Regions from separate parts of the Lactobacillus sp. ESL0680 genome, predicted to be linked through region 2. Evidence: riboswitches for the same ligand, from Rfam matches in the RefSeq annotation. Region 2 holds a riboswitch; each other region holds the start of a gene.
What was found. Region 2 has a riboswitch for thiamine pyrophosphate ahead of OZX58_RS00390 (ABC transporter ATP-binding protein). Riboswitches for the same ligand answer to the same signal wherever they lie in the genome.
Positions count from the first base shown of each region.

Region 1: it holds a riboswitch for thiamine pyrophosphate, as region 2 does, so the genes downstream of both, OZX58_RS01955 (ECF transporter S component) here and OZX58_RS00390 (ABC transporter ATP-binding protein) in region 2, are expected to answer to the same signal.
Region 3: it holds a riboswitch for thiamine pyrophosphate, as region 2 does, so the genes downstream of both, thiM (hydroxyethylthiazole kinase) here and OZX58_RS00390 (ABC transporter ATP-binding protein) in region 2, are expected to answer to the same signal.

Region 1 covers NZ_CP113945.1:368,116-374,964, forward strand. The annotation lists gene hpt (hypoxanthine phosphoribosyltransferase) at 1-333, opposite strand, end outside; gene OZX58_RS01945 (M42 family peptidase) at 574-1,656, shown strand; gene OZX58_RS01950 (MFS transporter) at 1,759-2,985, shown strand; TPP riboswitch at 3,045-3,133, shown strand; gene OZX58_RS01955 (ECF transporter S component) at 3,180-3,758, shown strand; gene OZX58_RS01960 (ECF transporter S component) at 3,772-4,350, shown strand; gene udk (uridine kinase) at 4,394-5,038, opposite strand; gene scrK (fructokinase ScrK) at 5,238-6,110, shown strand; partial or broken gene OZX58_RS01975 (PTS transporter subunit EIIC) at 6,143-6,849, shown strand, end outside.
Region 2 covers NZ_CP113945.1:74,909-81,757, forward strand. The annotation lists gene rlmH (23S rRNA (pseudouridine(1915)-N(3))-methyltransferase RlmH) at 188-667, shown strand; gene OZX58_RS00380 (ROK family protein) at 683-1,534, shown strand; gene OZX58_RS00385 (energy-coupling factor transporter transmembrane component T) at 1,571-2,224, opposite strand; gene OZX58_RS00390 (ABC transporter ATP-binding protein) at 2,234-3,589, opposite strand; TPP riboswitch at 3,638-3,727, opposite strand; gene OZX58_RS00395 (helix-turn-helix transcriptional regulator) at 3,851-4,786, shown strand; gene htpX (zinc metalloprotease HtpX) at 4,832-5,728, opposite strand; gene OZX58_RS00405 (LemA family protein) at 5,745-6,305, opposite strand; gene OZX58_RS00410 (SLC13 family permease) at 6,412-6,849, opposite strand, start outside.
Region 3 covers NZ_CP113945.1:1,630,936-1,637,784, reverse strand. The annotation lists gene OZX58_RS07855 (MurR/RpiR family transcriptional regulator) at 1-208, shown strand, start outside; gene OZX58_RS07850 (hypothetical protein) at 336-674, shown strand; gene OZX58_RS07845 (PTS glucose transporter subunit IIA) at 680-1,162, shown strand; gene OZX58_RS07840 (helix-turn-helix transcriptional regulator) at 1,325-1,531, shown strand; gene OZX58_RS07835 (hypothetical protein) at 1,534-1,956, shown strand; gene thiE (thiamine phosphate synthase) at 2,006-2,662, opposite strand; gene thiD (bifunctional hydroxymethylpyrimidine kinase/phosphomethylpyrimidine kinase) at 2,676-3,479, opposite strand; gene thiM (hydroxyethylthiazole kinase) at 3,491-4,279, opposite strand; TPP riboswitch at 4,368-4,469, opposite strand; gene OZX58_RS07815 (AEC family transporter) at 4,605-5,570, opposite strand; gene tenA (thiaminase II) at 6,072-6,734, shown strand; gene OZX58_RS07805 (EamA family transporter) at 6,846-6,849, shown strand, end outside.

The DNA.
Region 1 (6,849 bases), 290 kb from region 2:
AAGACCAGTGTCGACAATATCTTCAACGATTAAGACATCACGATCCTTAACATCAGTAGTTAGGTCGGTAATCAAATCAACCTTACCTGAAGAAACAAAACCATCGCCATAACTGGAAACGTCCAAAAAGTCGATTTCTTCTTCAACGTCCATTTCACGGACCAAATCAGTTAAAAAGAAAATCGCACCTTTAAGTGCCCCAACAATTAGCGGCTTCTTGCCGGCATAATCTTCAGTCAATTGTTTGCCTAGGCGGACACACATTTGGTGAATATCGTCTTCAGTAAATAATTTATGGTCAATAATTCTATTAATATTGTCGTTTTTTGGCATTTATCTACCCTTCACTTCAACTAATTCAAGATTCCTAATAGACTCGATTATATCATTCTTTTGCATAAAAAGTAGCTAGATTTACACTTTTTACGGGGGTTTGCGCGGATTTAATTGCTAATATTTTACTTAAATTAAAAAATCGCTTTTTATCTGAAAAATAACTTAAATATTTTAATTTTACGTGACTATTTTTGCTACAATATAAGTAAATATTTTTTGCATGAAAGGTTAAGCAGAATGGAAAAAGAACAAGAAATAAAAATGTTAAAAGCTTTTTCGGATGCAAATTCAACTTCAGGATTTGAAGGCGAGTTTGTTAAGTTGTTTACCGAAACAGTCAAGGATTTTGCCAATGTTAAGGTTGATGGCATGTTAAATGCTTATGCTTCTAAGAAGGAAAATAAGGCGGGTCGGCCCGTTATTCAGCTTGATGCCCACTCAGACTCAGTCGGGTTTATCACTCAGGCAGTTAGGCCTAACGGCATGATTAAGTTTGTTCCATTAGGTGGCTGGGTTAAGTATAATATTCCAGCTCTGCGGGTTCGGATTAAAAATCGTGATGGTGAATATATCCCCGGCGTTGTAGCCACTAAGCCACCGCACTTCATGACGGAAGCTGAACGCAATAATGTGCCCGATGTAGCTGATATGTCAATTGATGTTGGTTCGAGTTCACGTGAAGAAACATTGAACGACTATAAGATTGATACTGGCTGTCCAATCTTTGTTGATGTTAAGTGTGAATATAACGAAAAGTCGGGTTTGTTCTTTGGTAAGGACTTTGATGACCGTTTTGGTGCTGCAGCCATGGCTGATGTTTTGGAAACATTAGATGGTGAAGAAACACCATTTAACGTTGTCGCTGCACTGTCAAGTCAAGAAGAAGTAGGCTTGCGCGGAGCTTATGTTACAGCTCGCACTGTTAAGCCCGACTTGGGTATCGTGCTAGAATCTTGCCCAGCTGATGATACCTTCACTCCTGATTGGCTTTCGCAAACTGCCTTAAAACACGGACCAATGATGCGTGACATGGATACGTCATTCTTGCCTAATCCTAAGTTCCAGCAATACGCTTGTGATGTAGCTGATAAGAACCATATTCCTTACACGCGGTCAGTTAGAACTGGCGGCGGCCAAGATGGTGCCGCAATTTATTATGAGAATGGGGCACCGACAATTGTAATTGGTATTCCAGTTCGTTATGAGCATTCACCTTATTGCTTCAGTGCCTACCAAGATTTCAAGGCAGCCGTTGAAATGACAGTGGCAATTATTCGTGATTTAACTACTGAAAAATTAGCTAGTTTCAGCCAATTTTAAGTAAATTTAATATTTTAGTTGCAAAAAATTATTAAACGAGTAAAATAATGTTCCAAAGAAATAATTAGGCGACAGAGAGCGCTTGTTTCGGAGGAATTAAATATGGATACAACTAATGAGCACAGTCATGCACTAACTACAGATCAGAAGTGGACCATCGCGTCGACCTCATCGGGATTTATGTTAGAGAACATGGATGTGCTTTTTCTATCGTTTGCGATGAGTTCGATGATTGCTGACCTGCACCTGTCTGGTGGTGCTGCAGGGCTAATTTCATCGATTACTAATTTGGGGATGTTGTTTGGCGGGATTGCCTTTGGCATGTTGGGCGATAAAATTGGCCGCGTCAAAACTTTCAGTCATACCGTGATTATTTTTGCGGTGGCGACAGCCTGTATGGCCTTTGCCAATAACATCTATTTGATTTATGCTCTCCGTTTTTTGGCCGGAATTGGTGCTGGCGGTGAATATGGTGTTGGGATTGCATTAATTGCTGAAGCTTTTCCGAAGAAGGAAATTGGTAAAATGACCTCAATTGCGGCAGTTGGTGGTCAGGTGGGGGCAATCTTCGCGGCGTTAATTGCGGCATGGATTATTCCAACTGCTGGCTGGCATATGTTGTTCTTGGTCGGTATTGTGCCGGTAGTCTTAACGGTTTTCATTAGAAAACACCTGCATGAAAGTAAGCAATTTTTAACGGCTAAGGCAGAAGAAAAGGGTTCATTGCTAACCAATGTTGCCCGCAAGATGTTTGCAACACCGCGGCTTGCTTGGCAGAGTATTGGCTTGATGATTATGATGACAGTTCAAATCGCTGGTTACTTCGGCTTAATGAACTGGCTGCCAACAATCGTACAGAAGCAATTAAATTTGAATGTTGCCAATTCAAGTTTATGGATGATTGCAACGATTATTGGAATGAGCATTGGAATGATGACTTTCGGTACCATTTTCGATCATTTTGGTCCACGGCGCGCCTTCGGTATCTTCTTAATTGGTTCGGCGATTATGGTCTACACTTTAAGTTTGGCCACCAACATGGTAACTTTGCTTATCATTGGGGCGATTGTCGGCTTCTTCTCTAATGGGATGTTCGGTGGTTACGGTGCGGTAATTAGCCGGCTGTACCCAACAGAAATTCGCTCGAGTGCGAACAATATTATTGTGAATATTGGCCGTGCAATTGGCGGGTTTTCATCAGTTGTAATTGGTATCTTGATGGATCACTACAACTTAACGGTTGTCATGGGCTTCTTATCAAGTTTATACATTATCAGCTTGATAATTATGATTAGCCTGCCTGGATTGAAAAAGCTGGCAAATAATTAGTGAAGTAAAAGAATGGTTTTATAATAATTATCGTTGTGGTATACTACCTATAAATAGATTTTAGTCACTAGGGGTGCGCTTAGCTGAGAATTACCCTTGGAACCTGAACAGGACAATGCCTGCGTTAGGGAAGTGTTTGAATAAGCATTTAACTGTACTCCTTCTGACTTAATAGTTAGTTAGGAGTATTTTTTATGTTCACAAGATCATCAAAATGGAATGTTAAGTCGGTAATTTTGGTCGCGTTGATTGGAATTATTATGGGGGTAATTTATACCTACGGCTTTAATTGGGCTTACAACATTATTAAAATGGCACTGGTTCCTACAGGCTTTGCCCCAGTAACGGACACGGTCTTTTCGGGCTTATGGCTAATGGCAGCACCCTTAGCAATGTATTTTGTACCAACGGCTGGTTCTGGGACAATTGGCGAAGTGTTAGCTTCAATTGTAGAAATGGCAATCGGCGGACAATGGGGTGCGATTACTGTTATTTCAGGACTTATTCAAGGTGCAACTAACGAAATCGGCTTTTTCCCCAAGAAGTCACGTTATCAAGCATTTTCTTGGAAGAGTGTTATGATTGGTGCCTTCTTTGCAGGACTAGGAATTTTTATTCCGTCATATATTCTTTACGGTTGGGGCAAATTTAACATGACGGTTCAGATTGTAATGTTCATTACCAATATGGTTTCGGCGCTTGTCTTTGACGGTGTACTGGTTAAATTAATCGCTAATCTGTTTGATCGTACACTAAAGCCGCGACTGGCATAGATTGAGGTAAATCATGTTTACACGATCATCAAAATGGAATGTTAAGTCGGTAATTTTGGTTGCTTTAATTGGTATTTTGATGGGTATCTTTTATACCTATGGCACTAATGACCTGTATAACTTAGTTAAAATGTTACTACTGCCGACAGGGTACGCCCCGGCAACCGACGCCTTTTTTGCAGGATTATGGTTAATGGCCGCGCCTCTTGCAATGTATTTTGTCCCCACAAAAGGTTCAGGATTAGTAGGAGAGCTGCTCGCTTCAATAGTGGAGATGGCTTGTGGTGGTCAATGGGGGATTACCACTGTAGTCTCGGGACTAATGCAGGGATTAACCAATGAAATTGGCTTTTTTCCAAAAAAGTCCCGCTACCAGAAATTTTCATGGCAAAGTGTTCTGACAGGTTCATTTTTTGCTAGTTTTGGCTTTTTAATTCCGTGTTATCTGATGTATGGCTGGTATAAATTTGCGCTTAAGGTGCAAATTGTAATGTTCTTTGTCAGTATTCTCTCGTCAGTTTTATTTGACGGGGTGCTAGTTAAGTTGATTACTAACCTGTTTGATCGCGCATTGAAGCCGAAAGTGGAATAATTTTGAGTAAACAAAAAGGTCGAGGATAATTACCTCGGCCTTTTTAGTTGGCTGTTTCTTTTCTTAAGATTGCGTGAACCTTAGTGGTTAACATGTCAATTGCAACATTATTTTCGCCGCCCTCGGGAACAATAATATCAGCGTAACGTTTAGTCGGTTCAATAAATTGATGGTACATTGGCTTAACTGTGCCTAAGTACTGGTCGATTACGGAGTCAATTGAACGTCCGCGTTCATCAATATCGCGTTCAAGCCGTCTAATGAAACGAATGTCATCGTCAGTATCAACGTAAACTTTGATGTCCATTAAGTCCCGAATTTCTTCATTTGCTAAAACCAAAATTCCTTCAAGAATAATAATATCAGCAGGCTCAATGTGAATAGTTTCAGTGCTTCTGGTATGTTCCTTAAAGTCGTAAACGGGCATTTCAATTGGCTTGTAGTTAAGCAAGTCATTGATTTGGGCTTTAAGCAGTGGAATATCAAAGGCATCAGGATGGTCATAATTGATGTTCATCCGTTCGCTCATTGGAATACCGGTATTATCCTTGTAGTATGAATCTTGCGTCATAATTAGGACGTGTTCATTTTCTTGCATTTGGTCAACAATTTTATGGGCAATCGTTGTTTTACCACTACCCGAACCGCCGGTAATCCCAATTACGACGGGTTTTTCAAGTTTAGACATTCAGACTCTCCTTTTTATCAAATAATATTTTACTGTAGTTTTTGCTGTAATACCACTAAAACAAGTGACATTTTAAGATTTTGGTCAATAATTTTTGCAATAAAAGATAAAATCTGCGCTTGAAAGGGCTTTATAAAATAGGTAACATGAATTAATAGGCGATATAAGCTCAACATTTAGTAAATGAAGGAGATAAAGTATGTTATTAGGTTCAATTGAAGCTGGCGGGACTAAGTTTGTTTGTGCGGTAGGTAATGAAAATTATCAGGTTAAAGATACGATAACTTTTCCGACAACCACACCCCAAGAAACTTTGCAAAAAGCTTCCGATTATTTCAAACAATTTCCGATAACAGCGATTAGTATTGCTTCCTTTGGTCCAATTGAAATTCGCCAGACGGCAGCTAATTACGGCTATATAACTACAACTCCTAAACTGGGCTGGCAGAATACAGATTTTGTTGGCTTCATTAAACAGCAGGTTAATGTGCCAATCTTTTTTACAACGGATGTTAACGGCTCTGCATATGGCGAATATGTCATGTCATTATTATCCAATGAAGATATTGATTCGCTGGTTTATTACACAATCGGCACTGGTGTCGGCGGCGGCGCGATTATTGACGGCAAGCTGGTTGGCTCTTTGGGGCATCCTGAAATGGGACATGTCTTACTCAAGCGCCATCCAGACGACTTGAATTTTAAGGGTGTATGTCCATATCATCAGGATTGTCTTGAGGGACTCGTTTCTGGACCGACTTTTGAAGCCCGTTTAGGCAAAGCGGGCAAGGACGTGCCATTGACTGATCACGTCTGGGACATTATGAGTTATTATGTGGCACAAGCTGTTTTACAAGTAACCTTAATTTTACGACCAGATAAGGTTGTCTTTGGCGGCGGCGTGACTAGTGAAGCATTTTTACAAAAAGTACGCCGGGATTTTGCCAAAATGTTAAACGGTTATGTTGAAGTGCCAGATTTAGCTAGATATATTGTGATGCCGGCAATTGCCGATAATGGGTCAGCAACCGTTGGTAATTTTGCTTTGGCTAAGCGGTTGTTAAAAGCTTAGTGCTAAATTGCTGATAAAAATTTTACTTATTAAATGGTACAGTTCAATTTTTAACTACCTTTACTAAAACTAAGATGGTTGCTGGTGGTTATGAAGCTTCTACATCTGGTATTTATCGGATTGGTGCCGTTGGTATCTTTATCGGATTAGTTGTTGCTTGGTTAACTGTTCAAATTTATCGTTATACGATTAAACATAATTGGCAGATTAAAATGCCAGCTTCAGTTCCGTCTGGGGTATCGAACTCGTTTAGCGCCTTAATTCCGGCTGCATGTATTGCAGTAGTTGTTGCAGCAATTAATGTAGCATTGGTATTAATGGGAACAGATTTGTTTAAAGTATTGTTCGTACCATTTTCATTTATTAGTAATATTGCTGATACTTGGTGGGGATTTTTGATTGTTATTTTCCTAATTCACTTCTTATGGTGGTTTGGGATTCATGGTGCAACAATTATCAGTTCCTTCTATACACCAATTGTATTAGCTAATTTGCAAGCTAACCAACACGGTGGTGCTTACCATGTATTTGCAGGTGATCCAGTAAATGCATTTATTAATATTGGTGGTTCAGGCGCAACTTTGGGTGTAGCAATTTGGCTGCTTTTAAGAGCTCGTTCAGCTCAATTGAAGGAAATTGGTAAGGTAGAAATTGTGCCGGCAATCTTTAATATTAATGAACCGTTGATCTTTGGTTTGCCAGTAGTTTACAATGCCAATCTATTAATTCCGTTTGTTGG
Region 2 (6,849 bases):
AAGTTTGTGAACTTGGGCTGTGAAAAGTATGTGTGTGGGTAAAATTCATTAAAAGACAGAAAAAAATTTGGCAACCACAATTTAGCTGAAAATAAAAGAAGTGAACCACAAAATATAGATTTTGCTTTTACACAGATGTGGAAAAATTGAGTGGAAAGATTGGGAGTTAGGGGATAAACTAGTAATTATGAATATTAAAATTATTTGTGTGGGAAAACTAAAAGAGAAATATTTTAAGGATGCAATTGCTGAATACCAAAAGCGGTTAAGTCGCTTTGCCAAGGTTCAGCTAGTTCAGGTGGCTGATGAAAAGGCACCGGAAAAGTTCAGCCAAGCTGAACAAGAACAAGTTAAGGAAATTGAGGGGCAACGGATTTTAAGTAAAATCAAGGATAAGGAATATGTCTATGTGACGGCAATTAAGGGCAAGGAACGAACCAGTGAAGAATTTGCCGGTGAATTAGCGAATCTTGCAACCTATGGCCATTCCGATATTACCTTTGTAATTGGCGGCAGCTTGGGAACTAGTCCAGCCGTTAATCGCCGGGCGGATGACCTGCTTAGCTTTGGTAAGTTAACTATGCCGCATCAATTAATGCGGGTTGTTCTAATTGAGCAAATTTATCGCGGCTTTATGATTAATAGCGGTAGTCCGTATCACAAGTAGATTGGAGATTTGAAAATGAAGTTAGCAGTTTTTGATATTGGCGGGACCACCGTTAAGACAGGAATTTATGAAGATGAGCATATTCTTGAGCAGGAGAGTTTTAAAACGCCTAAAACTTTCACAGCTTTGAAAGAAAAAATGCATGAACTAATTGATGATCGGCATTTTACAGGACTGGCAATTAGTGCGCCAGGTGATGTCAATATTAAGACTGGCGTAATTGAAGGCAAAAGTATGGTGCCGTATTTGCACCAGCGGCCAATTTTTGCGGAATTGCAAGAAGAATTTGGCTTGCCCGTGGCAATTGAAAATGATGCAAACTGTGCGGGAATTTGCGAAACTAAGATGGGTAATGGCCGTAAGTTCAATAATGTTGGGTTCATCGTTATCGGAACTGGAATTGGCGGCGCGATTTTTATTAATCATGAATTGTACCGAGGTGCGCACTTAGTCGGCGGTGAATTTGGCTTTATGAGAGGCGGCACTGAGCGGATATTAAGCATGGATGCGACCTTAGTTAAGGCTGCCCATGATTACTCTGAACAGACTAAAACAGAGGTTGAGGGGAAAGAATTATTTGCTCTGGCCGAGCAGGGTGATCAATTGGCTCAAAATTTGCTTGATCGTTTTTATGATCTTTTGGCAAGCAGCATGTATGATTTGCAAGTATCTTTTGATTTTGATGCCTTTATTTTGGGCGGCGGCGTATCTGCACGCGCAGAAATCAGCAGTGAAGTTGCCAAGAGGCTCAAGCAGAAGCTGGCAGATTTCGATATGACCCGAATTATGCCGGAAGTAATGACTTGCCAGTATCATAATTCGGCTAACCTTTACGGTGCAGCTCTGAATTTCTTAGCTCAAAATTAAGTTAATAAAAAATGCAGTCGTGATTCGGCTGCATTTTTATTTTAATGTGAATAAGGCTAGATTAAGTAGAACAAGAATAATGGCACTCCAGAGCCAGTCTGATGTCTTAATTAGGACGGCAACAATTGTCGACCGCTGTTTGTCTTCTTGGTAACCGTGAGATTCCATACCTTGTGCCAGATTTTCGGCAGAATTAAGTGCTACTAAAATTGCTTTGAAATATAATACCGGCGACCAAAAACTGAGATAAACCCCCCGCATCATGCCAGCTGTCCGAATTTGCTTAACAGCTTGCTTCATGCGGGGAACAATATTGAGCGCGGCTAAAACACCGTAGGCGAATTTGCTTGGTAAGTGGAAATTCTGTTCAAAAGATCGTGCTAATTCTTCCGCGCTGGTGTCGATCGTGACGCAGCTAATGGTTAAGATATAAACGTAGATCCGGCTGGACAAGCCAAGGGCGTTAAATAAGTCGGGTGTTGGCGTAAACCATTCAAGTGTCGCAAAAATCGTAAATGCGGCAATAAACGGCACTATTAGTAGGAGCAGTAAGCTCTTTAACTTAATTTTTTTGACTAATAAATAGATAATTGCCAAGATAATAATCGCAAAATTGGTTGTTAGGCTAATTTTTAGCGATATTTCAAGCGAAATAATTAACGCTAAGATAAATTTAAAACTAGGATTCATAAAGGTACCTCACTTAGTCACGTAATGCAGCTGCTTGTCGGCAAAGACCAGATGATAGTCGCACCAATCGGCTAACCCATCAAGTTCATGGCTGATAATTAGTAAAGTCTGACCGCGTTCTTTTTGGCTTTGTCTGAGCAGATGCATAACTTTTTGACTGGATAGGTGGTCTAAGCCACTTAATGGCTCATCAATGAGTAATACATCTTGATCCGCAATTAACATCAGCAGAATTTGGAGCTTTTTTTGTTGGCCACCAGAAAGAGAATACACTACTTGGTCCAGGTGCTGGTCGAGGCCAAGGTCAGTTAAAACTTCCTTGATTTTTTGGTCAGTAAAAAAGTCATTAGTTCGCTGTTTTTTACTTAAATTAATTTCATCTTGAACAGTAACACTCAAGAATTGGTCGGTCGCATTCTGAAAAATCTGGGCAACATGCAGTAAGTATTTGCGCGTCTTTTGTTGGCGGATTTCACGGTTGCGATAGGTCAAACTGCCACTATAAGGTAGCATCTTAGTTAGCGCGTTAAATAGTGAGGTTTTGCCGACACCGTTGGCACCAGTAATCAGTGTGGTTTTGCCTGCAATAATATTGAGCTGATTTTGGTCTAACAAAAGGCGATTTTGCGTTAGCTGTGTCTTGTTTAGGGTAAAACAAGCGGCCTCATTTTGCGGCAGTGCAAATGAATAATTATTTTTTTGCATGCTTGTTTGGAGCAGTTGTTTTTTGGCTGCGGGATCTAGCTGCTTGACGTTATGGTCCTTAAACTCAAAAAGACAATCACAGACGCTTTGATAGCCGTCTAAAACGTGGTCACTTAAGATAATGGTCTTACCTTGATCGCGCAAGTGCGCCAATTTGCTAATCAAAAATTGCCGCGCTTGTGGATCACAGCTGGCAAAAGGCTCATCTAGCAAGAATAAGTCGATATCCATTGCTATGAGAACGGCAAGTGCTACTCGTTGCTGCTCGCCGCCAGACATTGTATTGATTTTTTGATCCAATAGATTTTCAATTTGGGCAAATTCGACGCCGGCGGTTAGGTGCTTTTGGTAATCTTCACGTTTAACTTGTAAGTTCTCAAGAGCGAAGATAATTTCTTCACGTGGTGTTGCCATGGTGAACTGTTCGCCAGCATTTTGAAACATAATGGCTGATTTTAACCCGGCAAGATTAAGGTAACCGCTGAGTTTACCCGCGTATTTGGGATAGAGCCCGGCAAGTATTTTAAGTAAAGTCGACTTGCCGCAACCAGTAGGCCCAATTAAGAGTGAAAATTTTCCCGTGGGAATTTCAAGATTAAGGTTGTCAATAATTTTAATATTTTGTTCGTATGAAAAAGTTAAATTTTTGCTTGTAATCATTCTTTTTACCAATTAAAAAAGTCGCTAGGGCAGGCTGCACTAACGACGTAAAAATTCATTCATTTTCCCTTCGCTGGCATTGTCCATAGCAGGTTCAACGGGTATTCTCTCAGCCTTGCGGCACCCCAAAGTTATCAAACTGATTGTACACGAAAGAGTTTTTTCTGTCTAGTCCTTGTAACTTTATGAAAATAAAATGGTAGTGGATATGATTTTTGCTATATAATAAAAGTATTAAAATAACAATAAGAAGGTGAAGCTATGGCAGCAGTTAAATTAGCGCAGTATTTGGCTAGTATTTTAAATTCAACCAATAGTGATACAAACGAATTGCGGTTGAAAGCAGAAGGCAATTTTGACTTGTTTAGGGTCTATCTTGAAAATCATAATACCGGTGTTCATCGCTATCAAACAACAAATGCGATGATTTTTTATGAAGCTGGCGGCAAGTCAAACATTAAAATTCATGGTCAGGACTTTGCACTAAAGGTAGGGAATATCGTCTTTTTGCCGGCCAAGAGTGACTATGAAGTGCAAAAGCAAACTAAGACTGATGTGTTGGTAAAGCTAGATTTAAATTCTAAGTATGATTTACAATATTTCCTGGGAAATATTGTCCATGATGAGCCGCGTGAAGAACAGGCAGTTAAGCAAATCATTAGCAGTTTACAGACCAATCGGTTGTTATATTTAAAGTCAACGCCAATTTCTAAGTCGGCTCAATTAATGAATAAGATAATTGATGAATATTTAAATCAAAACTTGTTTGCCCAAAGTGTAGCTGCAGCGGAATTAAACTTGTTGCTGGTTTCAGCTGTCCGTAATCAAAGCTTTGAATCAGCCGCAGCAGAGAAGCAAGGCTTTGCGAATGTAACACTTGAGAGCTATATTGATGCCAATTTTGCCGATATTACTTTGGATTCGGCTGCCAAACATTTTGGCTTTAACCCAAATTATTTTTCTAGCTTAGTTAAACAAAAAACGGGAAAAAGCTTTGTAGAGCATGTTGATGAACGGCGAATGCAGGAAGCACGTAATTTGCTTGCTCGCCCCGACATTTCGGTTAAGGAAATTATTGCCAGGGTAGGTTACAATGGTAAGTCCTTTTTCTATAAAAAGTTTAATGAATATTATCATCAAACGCCGGTCCAAATGCGTGCAGAGCTGTTTCGTCAAGCTAATATTAATTTGAAATAAAATAAAAAAGACATCTGTTTAATTAACAGATGTCTTTTTTGGATATTACATTTTTTCTAGCCGTTTGATCCGGTCTTCTGTCGGCGGATGGCTATCGAATAGATGAGTAAAACCGTGCTTTTTACGCAATGGATCTTCAATATACATGCCAGCACTACTTGGATCAGCCTTTTTCATTGGCTTACTGCCGTCGATTTTCTCTAAAGCAGAAATCAGACCTTGTGGGTTGCGGGTAAGGTCGACTGATGAAGCATCAGCCAAGTACTCACGATTACGCGACAAGGCCATCTGGGCAAGGCTGGCACATAATGGCCCAAGAATAAGCACAAAGACAATTGCAACAATTTTAAAAATAATGACTACGTTGTTATCATCGTCTTTGTCGCTGCCGCGGTCATCGTCAAACCACCAAATATAGCGGCTGGCAATTCCGGATAGATATGAAATTACCCCAACCAGAACCGCGGCAACTGTTGATAAGCGAATATCATAGTTGCGAATATGCGAAATTTCGTGTCCTAAGACACCTTCCAGTTCCTCACGGTTCATCATGTCAAGTAGGCCTTGAGTTACCGCAACAGCACTGTGGTCAGGATCACGGCCGGTCGCAAAAGCATTAGGACTGGGATCATCAATAATGAACACGCGTGGCATGGGTACCCGGCCAACCATGGCCATATCTTGGACGATATGCCATAATTCTGGATTATCCTGTTCGTTAACTTCTTGGGCATGATTTAAATTCATGACTAGATTTGCAGGATCACGCATGACAAAAAATAGGTAAAGAATGCTAATGACAAGCGCAATAATTACACCGCTCCATGGACTGTTACTAAAAATGTAACCCAATCCAGCACCAACAAGGGCTAAAATCACGGCAAACAGGACCATGATGATGCCAGTTTTGCGCTTATTACGAGCAATTTGTTGAAATAACATAGTGGTGACCTAATATTTAAAATTTAACCTTAGGTGCTTCTTTTTCGGCTTCACTGGCTTGTAAGTAGTCAACCTTCTTAAAGCCGTGGATCCGTGCAATCATATTTGATGGGAAAGTAAGCAGCTTTTGGTCGTAAAGGGCTGCTGATGAATTGTAGAGCTGACGTGAGTAAGCAATCTTATTCTCAGTATTGGTCAATTCTTCTTGTAATTTCAAGAAATTTTGGTTGGCCTTCAGGTCAGGATAGTTTTCTTGCAAAGCAAAAATTGACTTTAAAGCATCAGATATTTGGTTAGAAACCTTTAAAGTTTGGGCGCGGTCATCTTTAGGAACGTTAGTTAACTGATTGCGCAGCTGCACAACATTTTCTAAAGTTTCTTGTTCATGCTTAGCGTAACCCTTGGTGGTTTCAACTAAGTTAGGAATTAGGTCGTTGCGCCGCTTTAATTGGACATCGATTTGGCTCCATGATTCATCTGTATAAACTTTGGCTTTTTGAAGACCATTGTAGATAGCAATATAGATAGCGATTAATAAGACAATGATAATTAGAATTATCCAAGTTAATGATGGCATAGGTTAAACCTCCTTATATATACTGCTTCATTATAACTGATTATATATTTTTTGGACAGAAAAAAAGGATATGGCATTGTGCCATGATTCAAATAAGTCAAGCATACTAAATAAGCAATAATAGCCAACCAATAATCATCAGGATAAATAAGCCAATAAACTGCATAACGCTCCATTTTTTGAAGAATTCGTTCCTAGGGACAGTTCCGTTTTGCATGAAGGTTTTGAGAACCAGCATATTGGCCATTGAGCCGATAGGTGAGCCGAAACCGCCGATATTCGTTCCTAAGAAGAGTGCTTTGGCATATGGCGTGAACTTACCAACAAGGATTGTGGCCGGCACATTACTGATAATTTGGCTGGATAAGATTGACGTAAAGTAAGTTGAGCTTTCTGAATTAATCATTGTATGAATAATCGTGACAATGATTGGAATCTGCTGAATATCGCTAATAAAGATAAAGAAGCAGGTAAATGTAAGCAGCAAGGCAAAATCGACTTTAAGTAAAATGCGCGGATTAATCAAAAGCGCAAGAACAATTGC
Region 3 (6,849 bases), 150 kb from region 2:
ATCTTTTACTGATTTAAAACAAAGTAAGTTAGCTTCTTTGTCAGATTATAATTTTTACTATCCAACCGTTAAGTTTACCAATAATGATAATAGTGTATCTTTTATCTTAGCTTATTCGTTAGTAGATCTTTTAATTAATAAGTTTGGTATTTGGGTTGATAAACAACATAAGAAAAATGATGAGCAAATTAAACAATTGGATAATTAAGTTTTTAGATAAAGCACATTTAAATACCAGCAGAATTTTGATTACATATATTTGTGCTTTATTATTAATACCAGTATTTTTTAGCTTCTTTATGATTTTAGAAGTAGCAATTACCAAAAGTAATGTGATGACGATAATGAAATCACCATACGTTGCTGTGGATGTAATAATTATCATTACTGATTTTATTTTGGGTTATTATTTATGGCTGAAAAAGGATAACTTTTTATATAAAAATCATAATTATCGCTTTTTTATGACTTGTCAGCTTATTGGTCAGTTGCTAGTTGGTAATCTGTTTTGTTCAATTTTGGCATTATTCGGATTAATTAGTTTACGCTCGGTTAAAAAAGGCTGGCAAGAAAATAGTGAATGGTTAATTAAAGTTATTTCAATTGCATTTATATTTTTATTTGGTATCTGTTCGGCAATAATCATATTGTTGAAAGTCAAGAATAGTAGGTAATGAGAATGTTTAAATTATTTAAAAAGAAGGGCATTTCTGTTAATGCAGTGGTGGATGGTCAATTAATTCCTATTACCGCTGTTAAAGATGACGTCTTTTCTGAAAAAATGTTAGGTGACGGGTATGCTATTGAGCCAAAAAATGGCGAAATTTATGCTCCAGTAGCAGGAACGATTACAACCGTTTTTCCGACTAAGCATGCAATTGGGATTACGACAAAAGATAATTTAGAAATTTTAATTCATCTGGGATTAGATACGGTTAATTTAGAGGGAAAACCGTTTAAATTAATGGTTAAGGAAGGCGATACTGTTCAACAAGGTATGCAGCTTGCTGATATGGATCTTGAAATGGTTAAGGCAGCTGGATATGACGATACAATAATTGTTGTCTACACTAATATGGATTTAATTAAAGATGTTTCCGAAATTGTCACGGGGAATGTGATACATAATAGTGAAGTACAAATAATTAAGTTGAATGACTAGATTTTCGCTTATAAATAATTGAATTTAAGATGCACAGCTTTATTTTTATAAAGCTGTGTATTTTTTATTTATGATTGATTTTTATCAGTAAAAGAATTAATATGAAGCTAGTTTCATGTGAAGTAAGCTTCATATCGATAATTGAATGTAGAGATGAAAATAATGCCAAATTTAGTAAAAAAGTTACGACTAGAACATAAATTAACTCAGGAGGAATTGGCTGATAAAGTTGGTGTGACCCAACGAACAATTATTTCTGTAGAAAAAGGCAAATACAAGCCATCATTGTTATTAGCATATAAATTGGCATGCTTTTTTGGCATAAGTATTGAAGATTTATTTTGCTTAAAAGAATATTTGGAGAACTGATAATGAAGAAAAAATTACTGCGCACTGCTATTTATGGTTTGTTCTTTTTAGTAATGGGTATACTTGAAGTAATCATAGTATTTCACGATAAAGATGCGGCATATAGAGTGAAGCACATTATTTGGGCAATATTGTTACTACTTTGTGCTTCAGGGTACCTTTTTAATTGGCAGGATATTAAAAAGGGCAAGAGAGATATGCTAGATGATGACGAACGCGACAGTTATATTGAACATGCTGCTGGTGCACGAGTAACTAAATGGATGGAATGGTTAGTATTAGGTACCGGCTTAATTTTTTTGTGTTTGTACGGTGTCTTTCAGCAGGATGTTTTGGGAATAATCGCGGGTATTTCAATATTTTATTGGAATATTAGTTTAATTCTAGGAATAATCTTTACGATTATTGAAGAACGAAAGAATTAAAAAAATCACGCACTATGGCGTGATTTTAAACATGTATTTAGAAAATAAGTTAATTTTGCCACGGTGCATCAAGCATTGCTTTAACAGTATTCTTGATGTCACTGCTTTGGGCAATCATTGAGATTACAGATGCACCAGCAGCGCCAGTTTTGGCGATATTAGGTAAGTCTGTTACTGTGATACCGCCAATTGCGACGATTGGCCGTTTACTGCTAGTTACTAAATTGGCAAGGCCAGCTAGCCCAATTTCAGGGTCAGCGTCATCTTTAGATTGAGTTGTGAAGATTGGTCCACTGCCGTAGTAATCAATACCAGCAAGTTGATCGCCAGTTTTAATTTCAGCTAGAGTTGAGCAGGAATAACCCACGATCATTTGACTGCCGACTTCATTAATCACCTTTTGAATAGCTTCATCACTTTGGCCAACATGGATTCCTTCGGCACTAACTTCCTTAGCTAAAGTAACATCATCATCAATGAAGAAGGGTACTTGATATTGTTGACAGAGCTCGTGCAGTCTTTGGGCCATTGGCAACCGCTCACCAGAACTTAAAGTTGAGCCAGCTCCCTTATCACGAAATTGAAAGGCGGTAATTCCAGCTTTTAGTGCTTCTTCGACGATTTCTGGCAAGGTCTTACCAGCTGGTAAATCCTGAGTACCGCAAATGAAGTAAGCACGAAGCATGTTTGCATTAAACTTTTGCATTATTGTTTCCTATCTATTTAGCCCAGTGGTTGAGTGGTCCGTGACCATGTCCCACTTGGATTGTCTGCTCGATTGTTTTGGTAACGTATTTTTTGGCAAGTTTAATTGCATCGGTTAGATTATGACCCAGAGCAAGCTGGGCAGTAATTGCGGCGGCTAGAGTGTCACCAGTACCATGTGTGCGTTTGGTATGGGTTCGCGGACTGCTGACCCAGAAGCTGGAGCCGTCTTCAAGAAGGGCAAAGTCGCTTACTTCTTCAGCACTTGAATGACCACCCTTAATTAGTACGTTCTTAACACCCATGTCTTGCAGTGAATGGGCAAGGTCGGGATATTGCTTTTCAGAAGTAACGGTCATTCCGGTTAATACTTGTGCTTCTGGTAAATTTGGCGTTACTAGGTTAGCTAGTGGTAATAACTCGGTTCTAACAGTGGCGACTGCATCTTCACTTAGTAAGTGAGCGCCACCTTTGGCTACCATGACGGGATCGACAGTAATGGGACCAAAGTCATATTTCTGTAAGTTTAGAGCAACTTGGTGAACATGAGCAGCATCGCCGAGCATCCCAGTTTTTGTCGCGCGGATTTTAAAGTCGGCGGCTAAAGATGCACATTGTGCATCAATCATTTCCAATGGAAGCAAGTGCGATGATTGAACGCCCAGTGTATTTTGCGCAGTAACGGCAACTACAACTGCCGTGCCGAAGACTTTTTGCATTTGAAAAGTCTTCAGATCGGCCATAATGCCGGCGCCACCGCCAGAATCTGTACCTGCGATTGTCAGAACTTGAGGGAATGAATTAATTTCTTCTGCCATAAAATACTTCCTTAATCATAATCAGCAATTTTTTCAATATCAGAAACCTGCACTTTTGCTAAATAGTCCATGAGATACATGCCAAAACTGCCAGGGCCAACATCGGGATGATCTTGAACGACTAGTTGTCCAATTGAACCGAAAACAAGCGTTGCAGCTTGCGCGGCTTCGAAGCGACTGTCGGTCACTGCACAAAAGGCAGCGACGATACTTGTTAACATATCGCCAGAACCCACATGGGCTTGGAATAGCGGTGTACCATTATGAACATGAACAACATTAGTGCCATCACTAATTGTATCAGTTGCTCCACTGGCAATAACAGTGCAGTGGTACTTTTTGGCTACTTCCTTAGTAATCTCATCAAGGTTGCCTGCTCCTGATCCAGCATCAATACCTTTAGATTGCCAGTCAAATTCACCTAATGCGGCAATTTCACCAGCGTTACCACGAATAACGCCAACGTGGAAGTTCCATAATAGGTCTTGAGCAATATTAAGGCGGTAATCTACAGCACCAACTGCAACAGGATCTAGTACAATCGGCTTATGATATTCTCGAGCCAAATCACCCATTTTTTTCATGTGTGCAATTTGCAGCTTAGTTAAGCTGCCCATGTTGATAGCAACAGCTGAAGCCATGTTGACCATTTCGTCGGTTTCATCAATTTCGCTACTCATAATGGGTGAAGCCCCGATTGCGTTTAAGCCGTTGGCAACGTCTTGAACAGTAACGAAATTAGCGGCGTTGAGAACAACGGGGTTCTCTTTACGTAATTTATCTAATAATTCTAACTGCATAATCTTTCTCCTAAAAATTATTGAAGAAGTCCTCCGAACCGCGACTTTAAACTAATAAAAAAGCTTTGACACATAATTGTGTCAAAGCAATAGGTAGTTGACACGTTCCTCGCGCAAGTATTAGCTTACAGGTTCAAAGGGTCTGAAACGGTGTTTCATCTCAGCCTAAAAGGCCCCCCTCGTGTTATCGCTTCCAATTATAACGGCTTTTAATGAATAATACAATGTTAAAGTCAATGTTGTGTTATTTTTAGCAGTAAAAAAGCCCAGCTGTGTTATCAGAGCTGGCCTTTTTGTAAGTTTTTTAAGTAAGTATTTTTAATTATTAGATAAATTGTAAAATCGTCATCAAAATCGGAACGACGATAATGAAGAGAATTGTACTTTCAACCACAATATTAGTTGCGTATTTAACGTCGCCGTGTGATTCGTTGGCTAAAATTGGTAAGACAGCTAACATTGGCGTTGCTGCTTGGACGACTAAGGTTTGGCGCATTAAGCTTGGCAAGTTAAAGCCAGCATTTGTTCCGATTTTAATTAAAATAATCAAAATGATTGGTGAAACAATAAAGCGACCAATTAATGCCAAGATTGAATCGCGGTCAAACTTAACGTTCTTAATTCCAGCATCGTGTAGGACAATGCCGATATAGATCAGTGACAGTGGGGTTACCAAGTTACCAACGTAAGTTAACGTTGAGTTTAAGAAGTTAGGTACGGGAATCCCTAATAACATCCAGACCAGAGCAACAATGAACCCAACAAGTGGCATTGGCAATAGCTTTTTCCAGTTAATCTTGTGGTTAGTCTTCTTATCTTTAGCAGTCGGGTCGTCGTTTTGGATTAAGAAGACGCCAAAAGCCCAAGTAGAAACGGTATTGATAATGTAGTATACCAAAAAGTAAGACATGGCCTTGTCGCCAAACAGTGCCATGTTCAGGGGCATTCCAATAAAGATAGTGTTGGCATTAACCACGGCATTCATAAAAATTCCGCGGCGGCCAGGACGGATTTTGAAGACCTTAATGCTTAGCCAAGCAATAAGATAACCGATAATCACACCCAAAGCTGGGAATAATAATTCGGTTGATAATTGCAAAAGACTGCCGCGGCTAAGGTTTTTCATAACAGCAGTGAAGATTGAAGCTGGCAGGGCAATCTTAGTGATAATACTAGAGATTTCACTACCAAACTTATCGTCAATCCAATTAAATTGTTTTAGTAAAAAGCCGAGGGCCATGATTAAGATAATCACAACTACGCTTGATACAGATGTCAAAAAGACTTGCATAAAAAGTTTCCTCTTTCTGTAGGTAATTAATATTTGGGCATCCACGTTGTTTCTTGAACGGCTTTTTTGGCGTCAGTTATTCCTTCACCGGCTAAACCTTAATCAATTACAGTTTGATGGTAATTATGGCTGAGGAACTAGGGGCAAAAATATAGCACTAGCAATTTCACTTATCCATTAGCAAGCTGGGGGTATCATCAAATAACGAACCTTGTTTGTTAACAAGATTCGTTATTTGCAAGCTACTTTTGGATTTAAGACTATTTGGCAATGTAAATACTGGTAGTCTTACTAAGATGAGTTGCGCGCACGTTTCTTTAGCAAAACTAGTTTCCTCATGCCGTAATTGCCCTTCAGATATAATACAATAAGTATTTTTAATAGCAACAATTTTACACTTTAAACGTGTAATAAATTTATTGTTAGACTTATAATAAAATAAATTACTGAGCTAATAATGCCTAAATATTAAAAGCAAACTAGTAGTCAAGGAGAATAATCATGACAGAATTTACGGACCAATTACACCAAGCAGCAAGCAGTCTATGGCAGAAGAGTATGAAGCATCCGTTTGTGCAGGAATTGCAAAGTGGGGAATTACCGCTGGCCAAATTTCGCTTTTATTTATTACAAGACCGGTATTATTTAAATCAATTTAGTGAATTTCACCGTGCGATTGCAGCTAAAACGGATGACCAACAGACTGAGCAGTTTTTACTTGAAATGGCGCAGGACTTAAAGGATAGCGAGATGGCAGTGCGCGAGAACTTTTTTAAGCAATTGCAGATTATGCCAGCTGAAATTGCGCAAACGCCAGTTGCGCCGACCGCGTATGCATACGTTAATCATTTGCAGATGACATTAGCGAGGGATGGTATCGCTCCGGCTGTTGCCGCACTTGTGCCTTGTTACTGGCTGTATCAAGAAATTGGGCAAAAATTAGCAACCGGTGGCTCGCCTGTTTCGTATTATCAAGAGTGGATTGATACCTATGATGGCGAGTGGTATGCAGCTAATGTGCAGCGAATTTTACAGTTGACGAATACATTAGCTGATTCTGGTTCTGCAGATGAGCGGGAAAAAATGCAGCAGGCTTTTGTTCGCAGCAGCTATTATGAATTGCAATTTTGGCAGATGGCGTATGAGCAGCAAGAATGGGCTTAAAAATGGTAAGCAAAAAGAAGCATGAGTAGACATGCTTCTTTTTTAGTTGGTTCAGCTTGCAAGAATTTTTTGATATTATAGGGAAGTTATAATAAAAAAGGAGAGTTAGAAATGG